4 regions of the Methylobacterium sp. V23 genome follow, and region 2 is predicted to be linked to each of the others. Evidence: predicted binding sites of a transcription regulator. Region 2 holds the regulator's gene; each other region holds the start of a gene.
The links. Region 2 encodes LexA, which represses DNA repair genes until DNA is damaged. Its sites were predicted from a motif close to TGTTCNNNNTGTGTTCNG; they were not measured.
Positions count from the first base shown of each region.

Region 1 (4,211 bases), on a different contig from region 2:
GGCATTCGTGCTCCTGACGCACAGATGTCGGTCCGGAGATGGGGCTACCGCCCGGTGTCGCGCTGCATCATGTGCCTGTCGGGATTAATGACCGAGAGGCAACCCCCATGACAATCCATCCTGCGCTGCTGGCGCTGAGCATCGGCGCCTTCGGGATCGGCGTCACCGAATTCTCGCCGATGGGCATGCTGCCGCTGATCGCGAACGATCTCGGCGTCTCGATCCCGGCCGCTGGCCTGCTGGTCAGCGCCTATGCGCTCGGCGTCCTGATCGGCGCCCCGCTGATGACCCTCGCCTTCGCGCGGGTGCCGCGCCGGGCGCTTCTCGTGGGCCTGATGGGCATCTTCACGGTAGGCAGCGTGATTTCGGCCCTCGCCGACGGTTACGCGATGCTGCTCGCGGCACGGATCGTCACGGCCTTCAACCACGGCGCCTTCTTCGGGATTGGATCGGTGGTGGCCGCCAGCCTCGTACGGCCTGAGCGGCGTGCGGCCGCCGTGGCCGCGATGTTCTCCGGCCTGACCATCGCGACGATCGGCGGCGTGCCCCTCGCCGCCTGGGTCGGGGAGGCGCTGGGCTGGCGCGCGGCCTTCTGGGGCATCGCCGGCATCGGCGCCGTGGCGATGCTCTCGCTGCGGCTGGCCTTGCCGCCCCTGCCCGTGGAGGGCGCCCCCGACATCCGCGCGGAGCTGCGCGTCGTGGCGCGGCCGGCCGTTCTCGGCGCCCTCGCACTCACGGTCCTCGGGTCGAGCGCCATGTTCACAGTCTTCACCTACATCGTCCCGATCCTGCGCATCGAGACGGGGGCGGACGCCTCCTTCGTCACGGCCATGCTGGTGGTCTACGGCGTCGGCCTGACCCTCGGAAACTGGGCCGGCGGACGCCTCGCCGACCGCACGGTGGACGGAACCATCATCGCCTCCCTGGTAGCCCTGGTCCTGCTGCTCGGGGTGTTCGCCGTCGGGATGGACTCGCGCTGGGTCGCCGCCCCGCTCATCCTGCTCTGGGGCGTCGCGAGCTTCGCCCTGGTGCCGCCCCTACAGATGCGGGTGATGGCGGAGGCCAGCGAGGCGCCCAACCTGGCCTCGGCCCTGAATATCGGTGCGTTCAACCTCGGCAACGCCATCGGTGCGGCCCTCGGCGGCCTCGTGATCGACCTCGGCGGAGGCTACCCGGCGGTCTCGGTGGCGGGGTCAGCAATGGCGGCGGTCGGCCTCGCTTTCCTCCTCGTTCTGCGGCGCGGCCGGCGCGTCGCCGGCGCGGCGGCGTGTCCCTGACGCCGGGGAACCGGGCGCGCCTCTACAATCCGAGGCCGAGCTGGCGCGGTTCCGGGGCGGGGCCGTGTTCCAGGGCGGAGAGAGAGACCCCGAGGAGGCGCACGCTGCGCCGGAGCGGGAACAGGTCGCGCAGGAGGAGCAGAACCGTCTCTTCCAGGGCGGCGCGATCCGGGACGAAGCCGGGCACCGAGCGGGCCCGGGTGATCTGCTCGAAATCCGCGAACTTGACCTTCAGCGTCACCGTGCGGGCCCGGACCTCCTTGGCGGTGGCGGCACCCCAGACCTTGTCGAGGATCGGGGCCAGCCGTTCCGCAAGCACCGCGAACTCCGACGAATCGTCCGAGAAGGTGTTCTCGGCGCCGATGGATTTCCGGATCCGGTTGACCCGGACCGGACGCGGGTCGATGCCCCGCGACACCCCGTAATAGTAGGGCGCCGAGGCGCCGAACCGCTTCGTCAGGGCCTCGAGGCTGAGGGCGCGCAGGTCGCGCCCGGTCAGGATGCCGAGGGCCTTCATCCGCCCCTCGGTGACCGGGCCGATGCCGTGGAAACGCCCGATCGGCAATGCCTCGACGAAGGCCGGCCCCATGGCGGGGGTGATCACGAAGAGGGCGTCGGGCTTGCGGAAGTCGGAGGCGACCTTGGCCAGGAACTTGTTGTACGAGACGCCGGCCGAGGCCACGAGACCGGTCTGCGCGCGGATCGTGGCCCGGATCGCGCGGGCCACCGCCGTGGCGGTCGGCAGTCCCTGACGGTTCTCCGTGACGTCGAGATAGGCCTCGTCGAGGGCCACGGGCTCGATCAGGTCGGTGTGCTCGGCGAAGACCGCCCGGATCTGCTCGGATATCGAGCGGTAGACCTCGAAGCGCGGCTTGACGAAGACGAGGTCGGGGCAGAGCCGGCGCGCGGTGACCGAGGGCATGGCCGAGCGTACGCCGAAGGCCCGCGCCTCGTAGCTCGCCGCCGCCACCACGCCGCGCTCGCGCGATCCGCCCACCGCCACCGGCCGGCCCCGCAACGCCGGGTCGTCGCGCTGCTCCACCGAGGCGTAGAACGCGTCCATGTCGATATGGATGATCTTGCGGATCGCGCCCGCGCCGTCCGGGTCCATCGCGGACGCTCCTCCGATCGTTCTATCGCTCTTGTTCGTGGTCTGTTCGCAGCATCCCGGTCCCGGCCCGGGAATCAACCCCTGCCGGGTCCCGATCCCCCGCGAAACCGACGCAGCCAAGCGGGGACGCAAGCAGGGGCGTCTCACCGCGCGGGGGGCTCGCCGCGAACCGGGGCGTGCCGCATAAGGGCGCCCAGGACACACGAAGCCCATGCTTCGCGATTCGCCCGAGGACAGGTTCTTGAACATCACCCAGATCACCCACCACGACCTCGACGGCTACGGCGCCTCCACGGTGGTCGGCCAGTTCGCCGAGGTCGCCCGCATCGTGCACGTGCCGCGCTATTCCGATGTCGGGCCGGTGGTCGAGACCGAGCTGAAGCGCCTCGGCAAGGCGTCCGCCCCGGAAATGATCGTGATGACCGATCTCGGCCTGGAGGCGGTGGCCGTCACCTTCCTGCGCAACTTCGCCGCCCTGAACCGCCGCCGCGAGCCCGAGGCACGCCACCGGCTCGTCGTCCTCGACCACCACGCCTCCTCGGTCGACCAGCTGCGCGAGCAGGGCCTCGCACCGCTGGCCGATCCCGCAACGCCGAGCCTGCAGCGCTTCGACCTGGAAGATCCGAACCTCGTCGTGCTCATCGACGAGGCCTGCTGCGCCACCCGGATGGCCTACGAGCACCGGGCCCTCTACGCGACCCGCGAGAGCGGCGAGGATCCGATCCTCGGCGCCCTGGTGACGGCGGTCGATGCCGTGGATCTGTGGCGCAAGGACCGGCCGGCCTTCCGCAGTGGTCTGAGCCTCGACGAGATGTTCTGGGACAACGTCTCGAACCTCGTGCCGATCGGCCATCCCTGGCACGACCGGTTCGTCGGCGACCTCCTCCTCGGCGCGGCCCGCCTCCTCGGCGACGGCGCCTCCCCGGCCGTGATCGAGGGCCAGGTGCCGGCCCTGCGCAAAACGATCCTCGACGGCTACCTCGCCGAGGATGCCGAGGACGACCGCACCCTCACCACACGCATGCGCATCGCCCGGGTGCTCGCCCGCTCGGACCTGTTCCATCCCCTCTCGGACGGCACGCTGATGTCCTTTGGGCTCGATTCCGGCACCTTCCAGCGAGTCTCGGACCTTATCATGGAGAGCGGCCGGGCCAAGCGCGTCCTCAACGTGCAGCGGGCCGGCACGATGTCCTTCCGCTCCAACAACGAGACCGCCCTCGACGGCGCGCGGCGCTTCCGCGGCGGCGGGCACAAGGATGCCGCGGGCGGCAAGCTGACCAGCGGCTCGGCCTTCTCCCTGGCGGACGCCATCGCGCAGGTCGAGCCCGTGCTGAACCCGCCGGCGGCCGATCCGGCACTGAGCCCGTTCGGGGCCCTGAAGAACTGGAAGGGCTGAGGCGCGCGATCGCGCCGACCTGGCCGCGCCCAATTGCCGGCCGGGCCAGAGCGCGGCAGACTCGTCGGCGCACGCAGCCCGCGGCATCCGCGCCACGGGGCGTCCCGCTGCCTGGCACCGCGGCGTCGCGCGCGGTGCCGGACACCCGCCGGCGCTTCGGAACCGGTTCCGTGCCGGGGCGGGCCCACCTTCTCAGCGACGTTTCCGGGGACACCATGCCGCCGATCGACCTCCTCAGCCGTGGGCCATGTCCGTTCCTGCCGGGCTTCGACCTCGCCGACGCGACGCTGCCCGACCTGCGCCTTCGGGTCGCCCTGTCGCCGGGCGGGCACCGTCTCCCGGTCCTGCTGCTGCACGGTCATCCCCAGACCCACGCCACCTGGCACGCGGTCGCGCCCCGGCTGCGTGACTTGGGCCATCCCGTCGT
Region 1 covers NZ_PDHT01000005.1:18,469-22,679, forward strand. The annotation lists gene CRT23_RS06780 (LysR family transcriptional regulator) at 1-5, opposite strand, end outside; gene CRT23_RS06785 (MFS transporter) at 108-1,277, shown strand; gene dinB (DNA polymerase IV) at 1,300-2,388, opposite strand; gene CRT23_RS06795 (dimethylmenaquinone methyltransferase) at 2,630-3,784, shown strand; gene CRT23_RS06800 (alpha/beta hydrolase) at 3,919-4,211, shown strand, end outside.
Region 1: a site for LexA is predicted at 2,421-2,438, ahead of dinB (DNA polymerase IV). Genes of this name have one in related genera too.

Region 2 (4,211 bases):
CGTGGTGTTCTGGCTGGTGCGGGCACTCCTGGCCGTCGTTCCGTTCGCGGCCTTGCACTGGCCGATCAAGAAGATCGCCGCTGCCGTCGCCATGGTGGGCGTCACGGCCTACTGCGTCTTCTCCGGCTGGGACATCGCCGCCGAGCGTTCGCTGATCATGACCCTCGTGATGCTCGGCGCGATCCTGGTCGACCGCCCGGCGCTCAGCATGCGCAACCTGGCCATCGCCGCCCTGATCGCCCTGGCCCGCGAGCCGGACGGCCTCCTCGGCCCGAGCTTCCAGATGTCGTTCGGGGCGGTCGCCGGCCTGATCGCCTGCGCGCCGCTGATCGCGGGACGCGCGCTGCAGCGCGATGGGGCCGGCCCGCTCCCCCGGATCTTCGCCCTGGTGACCACCGCGGTCATCGGCACCCTGGCGACGACCCTCGTGGCCCAGATCGCCACCGCGCCCTTCGCCACCTATCACTTTCAGACGGTGCAGCCCTTCGGGCTGGTGGGCAATGCGCTCACCCTGCCGCTGGTCTCCCTGGCGGTGATGCCGTCGGCGGTTCTCGGGATCCTGGCCTATCCGTTCGCACTGGATCAGCCGGTCTGGTGGGCGATGGGCCTCGCGGTGCGGGGGATGCTCGCCATCTCCACCTGGATTGCGGGCTTCGGACACGCCGTCGTGGTGGTCCCGGCCTTCGGCACGGGCGCCCTCGGCCTTCTGGCAGTGGCCCTGATCGTCCTGACGCTTCCGGCCTCTTCGCTGCGCTGGCTCGGCCTCATCCCGGCAGCGATCGGCCTGGCCTGTGCCGCCGCCCCGGACCGCTACGACATCTACATCGATCGTGAGGGGGCAGGCGCAGCCATCCGCGAGCGCAACGGGCGCCTCGCCACCCTTGGACGGCCGCTCCCCTTCGTGCTGGCGCAATGGCTCAAGGCCGATGGCGACGATCGGAGGGTGCAGGACATCGCGGGGTATCAGGGCTCACGCTGCGATGGCCTGGGTTGTACCCTCACAACGCCGGACGGCCGCGTGCTCGCCTTGATCACCGACAAGCGCGCCCTCGGGGAGGACTGCGCCCGGGCCACGATCTTGATCACCCGGCAATCCGCACCCGCAGGCTGTGCCGCGCCGATCGTCGTCGACCGGGATTTCCTGGGATCGCACGGCGCAACCGCCATCCGCTTCACCTGCGATGGGCCGACCCTCGTCACCGCGAAGCATCCCGGCGACGTCGTGCCATGGCGTGCAACCCCGTCACCGCCGCCGTCGGATCAGACGGGACCACGCCCGCAACCGTCGCCACCGTCGGCGACGGCTCTACCGGCGATCCCCGAGCGCACCGACGATCCGTTGGACCCTGCCGGTGAACAACCGAACGGAGAAATCCTTCAGTAGCGGCGCACGAGGCTGACGAGCCGTCCCTGGATCTGCACCCGATCCGGGCCGAGGACCCGCGTCTCATAGGCCGGGTTCGCCGCTTCCAGGGCGATGGATGAGCCGCGCCGGCGCAGGCGCTTCAGCGTGGCTTCCTCGTCGTCGATGAGCGCCACGATGATGTCGCCCGTATTGGCCGTATCCTGCTTGCGAATCACGACCAGGTCGCCGTCGAGGATGCCGGCATCAACCATCGAATCACCGCGCACTTCCAAGGCGTAATGCTCGCCACCGGCCAGGAAATCGGGTGACATCGTCACCGAATGACTCTGTTCCTGGATGGCCGAGATGGGCGTACCCGCCGCGATCCGACCCATCACCGGGATGGTCACCGCCCGACCGCTCTCGTCGGTGGCTTGCGTGGTCGGCAGGCGGGAGACCGATGCGCCGGCCGGCAGGCCCTTGCCTTTACCGCCTTCGACCACGCTCGGCGTGAAGCGTCGAACCTCGGGGGCCGGTGCGGTGCGCGGGGTACCCGAATTCCCGCCCAGGCTCTCCGGCATCCGGATCACCTCGATCGCCCGCGCCCGGTTGGGCAGCCGGCGCAGAAAGCCGCGCTCCTCGAGGGCCGTGATCAGGCGGTGAATGCCCGACTTCGACTTCAGGTCGAGAGCGTCCTTCATCTCGTCGAACGACGGGGGAACGCCGCTCTCGCGCATCCGGAGCTGGATGAACTGGAGCAGGTCCAGCTGCTTACGCGTCAACATGCAGGGCACTCTTCGTTAGGGCCACGGATCGCGGCGGGTGGCACCAGAAACAAACCACGAACACGTTAAACGTTCCGTAAGTGTTCTGCAAGGGTTCCTGTCTAGAGGCCCCTTGCCCAACGCAATGGCGCGATGGGGATTGTGGAACGCGGTGTTGAGTTCGACAGCAACGCTTCAGGTCAGTCGATTGCCCGCGTCTCCGCGATCGCCTGCGTCTCCGCACATGCCGGCTTCGGCTAGCGCTGCCCGGTGCCTCCTGTCTTGGGCCGATCGCCGGGCCCGTGACCGGCCGTCTCGGTCGGGTCGCGGGGATCGTGCCAGAAGGTATCGAACAGGCGCTGCATCGCGCGGGCGTTCTCCTGTTGTACCTCCAGGCCCGTCTGAAACATCTGCTGCATCAGGTCGAAGGGCGCTTCCGCGGAGGACGTGTCCGGCGCGGCCGGTTCGGGCCGGGACGAGGCCGCGAGCCGCGCTGGGCGCGGCCGGACCTGAGGCGCGGGCGCCGCGGGCTCCGGGGCACTGCCGCCGGATTTCAGGAACACCTGCATCATCTCCGACCAGGCATTGGGCGGGAAGCCGAAAGGGTTCGCCTCCGCGCGCGGCGCCGGCGCTGCGGCGGGCGCCTGGTTGATCATGACGTGGACGATCCCCGCCACCACCATGCCCGCCATGATCGGCAGCATCTGCTTCAGGGCCGGCATCGCGACGCCGCTGACGGCGGCGGCCTGTTGCAGAACCGCCTGGCTCAGGTGGGGCGAGCCGAAGAGTTGCTGGACCAGCATGTCCATCTGCGGCGTGGCGCTCGACGCCTTCGACGCGGCAGGCCCAACGAGGTTGAAGAGATGCGCGAAGCCGGTCGGATCCTGGGCGACGTTCCGCTGCAGCCCCATCGTCAAGGCCGGGAGCAGGGCTTGCATCGCGCGCAGGCTCTGCTCCGGCGACAAGCCGAACTGCCGTCCGAAACCCTGCGCGCTGGCGCCCCCCTGCGCCTGAAGGAGATCGAACACATTGAACATGGCGGCCTCGCGGACGGACAACGGCTTTCCCGGTCATCGACCCGGGCGCGCCCCGCGAAGTCTGTCGCATCCGGTCAGCACTGACCAGCCCGGGCGCCTCACCACGGCCTGATTCCCCGCCGACGGGAGCCTGCATCAACCTGTTTCTCAACCCGGACCTGCGATGCGCTTCCCTTCGCCCCTGATCGAGGCGCGCCTGGTGCGGCGCTACAAGCGCTTTCTCGCCGATCTTCAGCTTGCCGATGGATCCCTGATCACGGCCCATTGTCCCAATCCGGGGGCGATGCTGGGACTTGCCGTGCCGGGCGCGCGCGCCCTGCTGTCCGACGTCCGCAGCCCGACGCGCAAGCTGCCCTTCTCATGGGAATTGGTGGAGGCGGACCTGCCCGGCGGCCGGCAATGGGTCGGGATCAACACGATGCGGCCGAACGCCCTGGTGGCGGAGGCCTTCGCCGCCGGCGGCCTGCCGTCCCTCGCCGGCTACACGAACCTTCGCCCCGAAGTCCGCTACGCCCAGGCCAGCCGCGTCGATTTCCTCGCCACGGGGGAGGGGGTGCCCCCCTGCCATGTCGAGGTGAAGAACTGCCACCTGATGCGCCGGCCCGGCCTTGCGGAATTCCCGGATTGCGTCGCCGCCCGCAGCGCCCGTCACATGATGGACCTCGCGGCCGTCGTCGAGGCCGGGGGACGGGCCATGGTCATCATCGTGGTGCAGATGTGGGCGGATCGCTTCGACGCCGCCCGGGACCTCGATCCCGCCTTCGACCGGGCGCTCCAGACGGCTCGGGCCGCCGGCGTCGTGGTGCACGCCCATCGCTGCCGCATCGACCCTGCCGGGATCACCGTGGCGGATGCCATTCCGGTGCTCTAGGGCGCGCCTCCTGGGAGGACCGATCGGACCCCTCAGTCGGCCCGCTCGAAGATCAGGTTGAGGCGGGTCCGGGCGATCCGGTGATAGCCGTGCTGCTCGAGCAAGGCGGGCAGGTCGATCTGCCACTGGTCGGTGCCGTTCTCGACGATCAGCAGTCGCGGGTGGAGGCTTGCGGGCGCGGCGCGCAGGAAGGG
Region 2 covers NZ_PDHT01000017.1:22,756-26,966, reverse strand. The annotation lists gene CRT23_RS16645 (ComEC/Rec2 family competence protein) at 1-1,384, shown strand, start outside; gene lexA (transcriptional repressor LexA) at 1,378-2,130, opposite strand; gene CRT23_RS16635 (DUF937 domain-containing protein) at 2,367-3,146, opposite strand; gene sfsA (DNA/RNA nuclease SfsA) at 3,310-4,017, shown strand; gene CRT23_RS16625 (FkbM family methyltransferase) at 4,050-4,211, opposite strand, start outside.

Region 3 (4,211 bases), on a different contig from region 2:
AAGGTGTTCTGCGCCCAAACCCCGACAGCGTGACCAGCCTCGTGGACGGCCGTTCGCCATAGGACGCTGTCCGGGCGGGGGTCAGGAGGCGCGATCAGGGAGACGAGGTCCGCCGGGATCATCGCCCTGCCTGCGGTGCGGGCGATCCGGCGGGCATCCCGGACCCAGGCCATCACGTCGGCACCGGTGCAACCGGAAGCCAGGGCGGCGATGCCGGCAAGGTCGAGCCCATCCAAGTCGGGACCCAGATGCTGGCGGAGGATGCCGGCCAGCGCCGTCGTGTCCGGGCGCGGGATATGGATCGTGGGATGGATCCGACCGGCCCGGAGCAGGGCGGGGTCGACCTGATGGATGTAATTGGTGGCGGCGATCACGATGACGCGGGAGTCCGGAGAGCAAACCGCGGTTTCAACCTCCATCAGGAAAAGCGTAATCAATGGAAGCCAATAGTCACGATGTCTAGGATCGAGATTTTCCCGACTAGGTAAACTGTCGATTTCATCGAGATACAGTATCACCGGTCCACCGACAGCCTTTGCATCGGCAAAGCCCTTCGAGATCCGTGCCGCGATATCACCCAGGTACCCGCCCCCGCCGCCCGCGAAAACCGTTCCGAGCGATAGGACGATCAGGGAGGTGCCGGCACTGGCGGCCAGGCTCCTGACCCAGCTTGTCTTGCCGAGGCCGGGTTCCGAGCAGACGGTCAGGGTTCTTGAAAGCGCGCTGAAACCCAGCCGCCCGGCCCGAAACTCCTTGAGGTCGGCGAGGAGGCATTCAGCCCAATCCCTGGCTCGACCGAAGCCATGCATCTCCAGGACGTCGGGCTGGTCGCGGAGCGTGGGATCGAGCGCCAGGCGAGATTGGGCGGCACGCCTCAGCCTGCCGACCGCATCGGCGGGCGTGCCCCCGACGCGGATGCAGGCCGCGAGCTCGGAAAAATCCAGGCCCGCCGCGAAGCCGGGTGGCACCGCACGGGGCATCGTTCCGGTCGCGGCCCGGATGGCGCGGCGAACGACGCGGTCGGTTGGATGCCCGACGACAATGCGCAAGTCGGCACCCGTCAGCATGCTTCTCGGCAGCATCGTATCGGGGGCATGGGAGATGCCCACGACCCTCCGGCCGACGGCCAGGGCTGCGGCAATCTCGATGTTGCCGTCCTCGGGCTTGCGCTTGTGGCGTGCCGTTCCGTCCCTCAAGTCGACCGTCTGCCATGCGCCCAGGGCCCGAAGCGCGACGCCCAGCGGCTCGACCCACGCCGGGGATGGAGCCTGAACGACGACGCAGAGGGAATGGTCCGTGCGTATCCGGCGGCGCTGCGCCGACGTCATGCATTCCTGCAGCAGCAGGACGGCCAAGGACTTTGTGGGAGGGGCGCCCACCGCCTCGTGACCGCCGTCCTCCTGATCGGCGGGCTGGGCGTCATCGATCTCGGGGAAGGCGAGGAAGGTGTCGGCATCGGTGGCATGTGTCATGGCGGCCCCCAAAGCGGGTCGGCCCGTCGCACAGAGTGCGTGGGATCAGACCCTGCTGGCGGTATCGTGGTGGCGCGAGGCGTGCGCCAACGGAGGCCGGACGTGCCGATGCACGACGAGCCCTGCGACCGGATTTCCGGTCAGGCCGACGCTTTTCGGAAGGGGGCTCGGAGAAGTGTCATCGGGAAGGATCCAAGGGGATCGACCTCCCGGACGACGGGATCACGGGGATCCGGCCGGGAAGTCCGTTAAGACTGCAAGAGGGCGACGGCGACGACGCGTTTGCGAGTGGCGGTCATGACACACCGGTACGGCTGAGGAATCGGGAAAATCGGCGCCGGACGGGCCTTTGTCCAGAGCCCAACCTTCAACGTGGTTAACCACGCATGGCGCGCGAGACAGGTACTCCTAGGCATGCGCGGGCGTGACCGCCGTAACGGGTGTCGCGAACCGATACGCGCTCCATGCCACCGGCATGCGGACGTGGTGCCGGCAGGATGCCGCGAGGCAAGTCTTCGGTGGAAACCCCAGCCGGTCCTGCTATGGTGGAACAAACGACGAACCTGGATCGCCGAAAGGTTGCCGGGCGGTACTGGGGGACGGTGCGGGCATGCCGGTTCTGACGGTGGCTGAGAAGGACGCGCTGCGCGTCGAGAATTTCATCTTCCATGCCGTGCACCATGGGCAACCGGACCCCACCCTCTTCGACGAGGTGCCCATCGGGGATTTCGAAGCCTTCTTCGTGGGGCGCGTCATCGACACCCTGAAAGGCAATCGCTTCACGTTCGAGGAGCGTTCGACGACCATGGCGGGACTGCGGGCCATCGACGCCGATCCATCCGCGTTCGTGGCCGTGTCCAAGGCGCTGGCGACCGCTTTCCACATCGAGGACGACCGTTTCAAGCAGGGCATCCTCATCGTGCTGTCATTGGTGACGAACGGTCGGCGGCTCTATTCGCTGATCAAGTACGACTACGGGGACCGCGTGCTCGGCATCGTCGAACGGGATGCGGTCGCCGTTCTGACGGCGGTGGCCAAACCGCTGACGGAGAACAAGAAGGCTCTGCAGAAATCCGCGTTGATCGAGCTCAACGAGGCGGGGGGCGAATTGGTCGTCATCGACCATAGCAAGCGCTCTGGCATCACCGATTTCTTCCGGGACTTCCTCCAGGTCGCACGGACGCATAGCGACGCCGAGATGACGACGCTTTTGACGAAATCGCTGCTCAGGACGGTGCAGGCGCACCTCGAAGAACTTCCCGAGGACATCGCGACGGGCTGGAGGCAGAAGCTGGACAGCATCGCCCTCCGGCGCCTGGAATTCGAGCAGGACCAGCTCTTCGGCGACATGTTCGGGGAACATGGCTCCGCGCAGATCAAGGACACCTTCGACGAGAATTTGGCGGCCGCCGGCCTCGATGGGCAGTCCTTCCGGTTCAACCGGGAAGCGCTGGCCAGCGCGGGTCCCCAGAAGTTCAGGACCTCGGAAGGCATCGAGATCACGGTTCCCGAGGCGGCGGCCGGGACGTTCGAGAAGGTGAAGGATGGGGACGACTACGTGATCACGATTCGCACCAGATCCGTCGTGCTGAAGTGACCATTCCCTTCATCGAGGCACTCACGCGTCTCGCGGGTGAGCTCTCGGCCCACGGGGGAGCCGCGTCGTCGGAGAACCTGACGACGTGGCGCGTGACGGACACGCGATGCGCGGACGCTGACATGCTCGTCCGGCTAGGGTCCTTGTCGCGCCTCGCCGCCGATGGCGGGTTCGGGACGCTGAAGGTCTACGCGAAGGCCTACGGCCCGGTCGATCCCGCGACGACGTTCGACGAAATCGCGAACGACGTGCTTCAGGTGGTCCTGACCAAGGAACGGAACGCGGATTGGTGCTGGTTCCTGACGGAGAAGGGGTTTGCCGTTTCCCTGAACGACGCCCTAGTCGCCGCGCCCGTCGCCATCTGGATCGCAGCGTCGTTCGAGCCATTCTCCTCGTTCACCGTCGCCGTTTCGCCATGGGACGGCACGCGGACCCCTCCCACGAACGCCGAGGCCCCGGAGCGTCCCCTCAAGCTGGTGCGGGACCTGACGCAGAAACGGACGCCTTCCGACATCGGCCCGTGGCTGCTGCGGGATGCGCCCTCCAAGGGCTCCAGCGTATTCGCGACATGGCGTGCCGCGGCGGTCGAGCGCCTGGCCTACGCGCTGCCGAACGAGATCCGGACGGTGGACGGCGACGACAAGGTGGTCCTCAAGGGACCGAGGTCGACGCCCATCGCCATCGGTCTGTATGGCGACCCGGAATGGCCCGCCAAGGTCTTCGATCCCCTCACGGAGGCGGCGACGTGGGTCTACGCGTCGAAGCGCGAGGCGGAGGCGCGGTTTCAGTTCCTGAACAACCACCTGTCGATGGATTGGAGGGAAGGCACTCAGTGGCCCGCCGGGTTGCTGCCGGCCCTCGCGGCAAGCCTGACGAGCGCCAAGGAGGCTTATGCCTTCCATCTCCAGGACCAGAGCAAGGATGCACTCAAGTCACTGGGTGACCTGCGCAAGAGCCTTCAGGACGAAGTGGGCCGCGCGCAATCCGCGACGCGGGACCTTCTGTCGTCCCTCTGGCGCGACCTCGCGCTCGCGGGCGTCGTCCTCGCGCTCAAGTCGCCAACCGCGCCGCAGATCGCGACGGCTGAGGTGCTGCGTTGGGTCACGTTGGCCACGGCGGTCCTGCTGCTCGTCAGCCTCGGC
Region 3 covers NZ_PDHT01000014.1:108,261-112,471, forward strand. The annotation lists gene CRT23_RS15045 (AAA family ATPase) at 1-1,355, opposite strand, end outside; gene CRT23_RS15050 (nucleoid-associated protein) at 2,083-3,069, shown strand; gene CRT23_RS15055 (hypothetical protein) at 3,213-4,211, shown strand, end outside.
Region 3: a site for LexA is predicted at 2,019-2,036, ahead of CRT23_RS15050 (nucleoid-associated protein). Genes of this name have one in related genera too.

Region 4 (4,211 bases), on a different contig from region 2:
GCGTCGCGCTCCGCTTCGCTGGCGACCGCGGTCGAGGCTTCGACGCGGTTGCCGATCTCCCGCACCGAGGCGCTCAGCTCCTCCGTCGCCGCCGCGACGGTGTCGGCCGTGGCCGCGGTTTCTGCTGAGGCGGCGGCGACGGACCCGCTCAGGGATGAGGTGTCGCTCGCGGCCTGGGTCAGGGCATAGGCCGCCGTCTCGAGCTGGCTCGCGGCGGCCGAGACCGCCTCGACGATCCCGCTGGCTTGCGCCTCGAAGCGATCGGCCAACGCCACCATCTCGGCACGGCGGGCAGCCGCGGCATTGGCGGTGAGATGGTCGGCCTCCGCGGCGATGCGCCGGCGCTCGGCGACGCTGGCCTGGAAGTCGACGGCCGCCGCCGCGATGGCGCGGACCTCGCGGGCGCCGTGCTGCGGAATCGGCCCGGACTCCTCGCCCCGGCCGATGGCCGTGAGGGAGGCGGCGATGCGGGTGAGCGGACGGGCGATGGCGGTGCCGAAGGCGAAGGCCAGGCCGCAGGAGAGGCCCAAGGTCGCGAGGCCGACGGCCATCCAGACCATGACGCTCTGTTCGGCGTCGGCCCGGGCGGCACCGGCCGCGGCGCCGAGATCCGCGGTGAGCCGGTCCTCGATCGTCTTCAGGGTATCGATGCGTTGGGTGGCGAGGCCGAACCAGGCGGGCGCATCGGTGAAGGCGAGCGGAGTGCCCGGGGGCGTGTCGAGGACGAGGCGGCGCAGACGATCGACCTCCCGGGCCGCGGGCGCCGCCTTGGCGGCATCGAGAAGGGCGGCTTGCTCCGGTACGGCCCCGAGCCGGAACAGGGATTCGTAGGTGCTCTGGCCCGCGCTGAGACCGGCCAGACGCTCGTGGCCGGCGAGATCGATCTGACCGGCACCGAAGATCGCCGAGGCCGCCGCCCGCTCCTGGCCCGCCAACTCCTTGAGCGCGAGGAACGACGAGTAGGAATTGATGCGGGCGGCGAGATCCGCGCTGGCCGCGACTTGGGAGACCTCGCGCACGAGGTCGAGCGCGTTGGCGATCAAGCCCGAATACAGCGCCATGTTCTGGGCCGGCGTACGACCGAGCCCGTCGACGGCCGTGCGGTGGGGGTCGATCGACGCCAATTGCTCGGTCAGGGTCGCATTCCGACGAGCGACGCCGGCCCCGAAGGCGGCGAGGTCGAGGCCGGTCCGGCCCGCGTCCAGGGCCGCCCGGGCCACATCGGTCCGCGCACGCTGCGCATCCAGCTCGGACCGGAACTTGTTCCCCTTGGCGGCCAGATACAGGCTCGATGCCCCGCGCTCGCGCTGGGCTTCGTGCACCAGGGCACTGATCTGGCCCGCCATGCCGACAAGCTCCTGCACATGGACCATCCGGGTCCGAGCGCCCATCCGCTCAGTAATGGCAAGTCCAACAACCATCGCAAATGCAAGGCACGGAGCGAGCGCAACTAAGAGAATCCGAAAGCGCAGCGATGAGAAGAGACCGGCGGACATCACATGAAACCTGCTTCGAAACGTTGCAGCACTGTGAGAGCAGCCGGTAAAGGTTGTGTTTCAAAATTAGCCTATGATCAATTTTTAATCATTGTCTGTCATTTTTAAGCTGGATAGGCGAGGAGTTTTCCTGGAACGTCCAGTTGTTCCGCGCTGCTGCTTCCGTCGCGGCTCCCCGTGCCGGGACGCATGATTGGTGCACGACAACGCTGCGTTCCGCATTGGAGGGAGCGGCAGGCACATGCCCAATCGCGAGGCAGGATCCGCGTAGCGCCATCGCTTCCACCCATCAGCGTCAGTTCCCGCCAGATCAATCGGCGAGGCCCCAGGTTCTGAAACCTCGGCCGAGCGCCCACGATATTGTCCGCGTACGCTTTTTGTTCTAGCTGAGGAGCGGATATGCGTGGCGCGTGCCTTGCCCGATGCGATGGCGCGCCCGACATGCCGCGGGGGGCTCTGGTCGAGTCCTGCCGCGTTCCGCGCTGAAGACGTTCCGAAGAGACTCCATGGCCAAAGCCAAAGCCGCTGCCAAGAAATCGCAAGCCGAGGCCGAGCGGGTCGAAGCCAAGATCGAGGCGTTGTTCGATGGCGCACGCGATGCCCGGGTCATCTCGGTGCGCGGTGCGCGCGAGCACAACCTGAAGAACATCGACCTGACGATTCCCCGCGATCGCCTCGTGGTCTTCACGGGTCTGTCCGGCTCCGGCAAATCGTCGCTCGCCTTCGACACCATCTACGCCGAGGGCCAGCGCCGCTACGTCGAATCCCTCTCGGCCTACGCGCGCCAGTTCCTCGAGATGATGTCGAAGCCCGACGTCGACCAGATCGACGGGCTCTCGCCGGCGATTTCGATCGAGCAGAAGACCACCTCGAAGAACCCGCGCTCGACGGTGGGCACCGTCACCGAGATCTACGACTACATGCGCCTGCTCTGGGCGCGGGTGGGCATACCCTACTCGCCCGCGACCGGACTGCCGATCGAGAGCCAGACGGTCAGCCAGATGGTGGACCGTGTACTCGCCCTGCCGGAGAAGAGCCGGCTCTACCTCCTGGCCCCTGTGATCCGCGGCCGGAAGGGCGAGTACCGCAAGGAGATCGCCGAGTTCCAGAAGAAGGGCTTCCAGCGCCTGCGGATCGACGGCGAGTACTATGCCATCGACGACGTGCCGAAGCTCGACAAGAAGCTGAAGCACGACATCGACGTGGTGGTGGACCGGATCGTAGTGCGGGCGGACATCGCGGCGCGGCTGGCGGATTCCTTCGAGACCGCCCTGGAGCTCGCCGACGGCATCGCCCTGATCGAGTTCGCCGATACGCCCGAGGGCGAGGCGCCGCGCGAGGCCATCACCTTCTCGTCGCGCTTCGCCTGCCCCGTCTCCGGTTTCACCATCGCGGAGATCGAGCCGCGGCTCTTCTCGTTCAACAATCCCTTCGGCGCCTGTCCGACCTGCGGTGGCATTAGCCACGAGATGCGGATCGACCCCGAACTCGTGATCTCGGATGCCAAGCTCAGCCTGAAGCGCGGGGCCGTCGGTCCCTGGGCGAAGTCGACCTCCCCGTATTATGGCCAGACTCTCGACGCCCTCGCCCGCCACTACGGCTTCAAGACGACCGTTGCGTGGTCCGACCTGCCCGCGAAGGCCCGGGACGTCGTCCTGTACGGAACCGGCCCGGACGCGGTCCGCTTCGCCTACGACGATGGAATGCGCGCTTACGAGGTGAACAAGCCCTTCGAGGGCGTCATCCCGAACTTGGAGCGGCGCTACAAGGAGACGGAGAGCGACAGCTCCCGCGAGGAGATTGCCCGCTTCATGAGCGAGACGCCCTGCGCCAGCTGTGGCGGCAAGCGCCTGAAGCTCGAAGCGCTCTCGGTCAAGGTCGCGATGGAGGATGTGGGCGAGATTACCGCCCTCTCGGTCCGGGACGCCCATGCGTGGTTCTCGGCGCTTCCGGGCAAGCTCACCGACAAGCAGAACGAGATCGCCTACCGGATCCTCAAGGAGATCCGCGACCGGCTGACCTTCCTGATCGATGTGGGGCTCGAGTACCTGACGCTGGCGCGCGGCTCCGGCTCACTCTCGGGCGGCGAGAGCCAGCGCATCCGCCTCGCCTCGCAGATCGGTTCCGGGCTGACGGGCGTGCTCTACGTCCTCGACGAGCCGTCCATCGGCCTGCACCAGCGCGACAACGAGCGCCTGCTCGGTACGCTGAAGCGCCTGCGCGACCTCGGGAACTCGGTGATCGTGGTCGAGCACGACGAGGACGCGATCCTGCAGGCTGACTACGTCGTCGACGTCGGCCCCGGTGCGGGCATTCATGGCGGGCAGATCATTGCCCAGGGCACCCCGGAAGAGGTGCTGAAGAACCCGGCCTCGCTCACTGCCAAGTACCTCACCGGCGAGATGAGCGTTCGGGTCCCGACCGCCCGCCGCAAGGGCCGCAAGGGCAAGCTCAGCCTCGTCGGTGCCCGAGGCAACAACCTCAAGAACGTGTCGGTGGATATCCCGCTCGGGACTTTCACCTGCATCTCGGGCGTCTCCGGCGGTGGCAAGTCGACCCTGATCATCGACACGCTCTACAAGGCGGTGGCGAAATCCCTGAACGGCGCCCTGGAGCACCCGGCGCCCTTCGAGCGGCTCGACGGGCTGGAGCATCTCGACAAGGTCATCGACATCGACCAGTCGCCGATCGGACGAACCCCGCGCTCCAACCCCG
Region 4 covers NZ_PDHT01000006.1:67,029-71,239, forward strand. The annotation lists gene CRT23_RS07960 (nitrate- and nitrite sensing domain-containing protein) at 1-1,496, opposite strand, end outside; gene uvrA (excinuclease ABC subunit UvrA) at 2,003-4,211, shown strand, end outside.
Region 4: a site for LexA is predicted at 1,864-1,881, ahead of uvrA (excinuclease ABC subunit UvrA). Genes of this name have one in related genera too.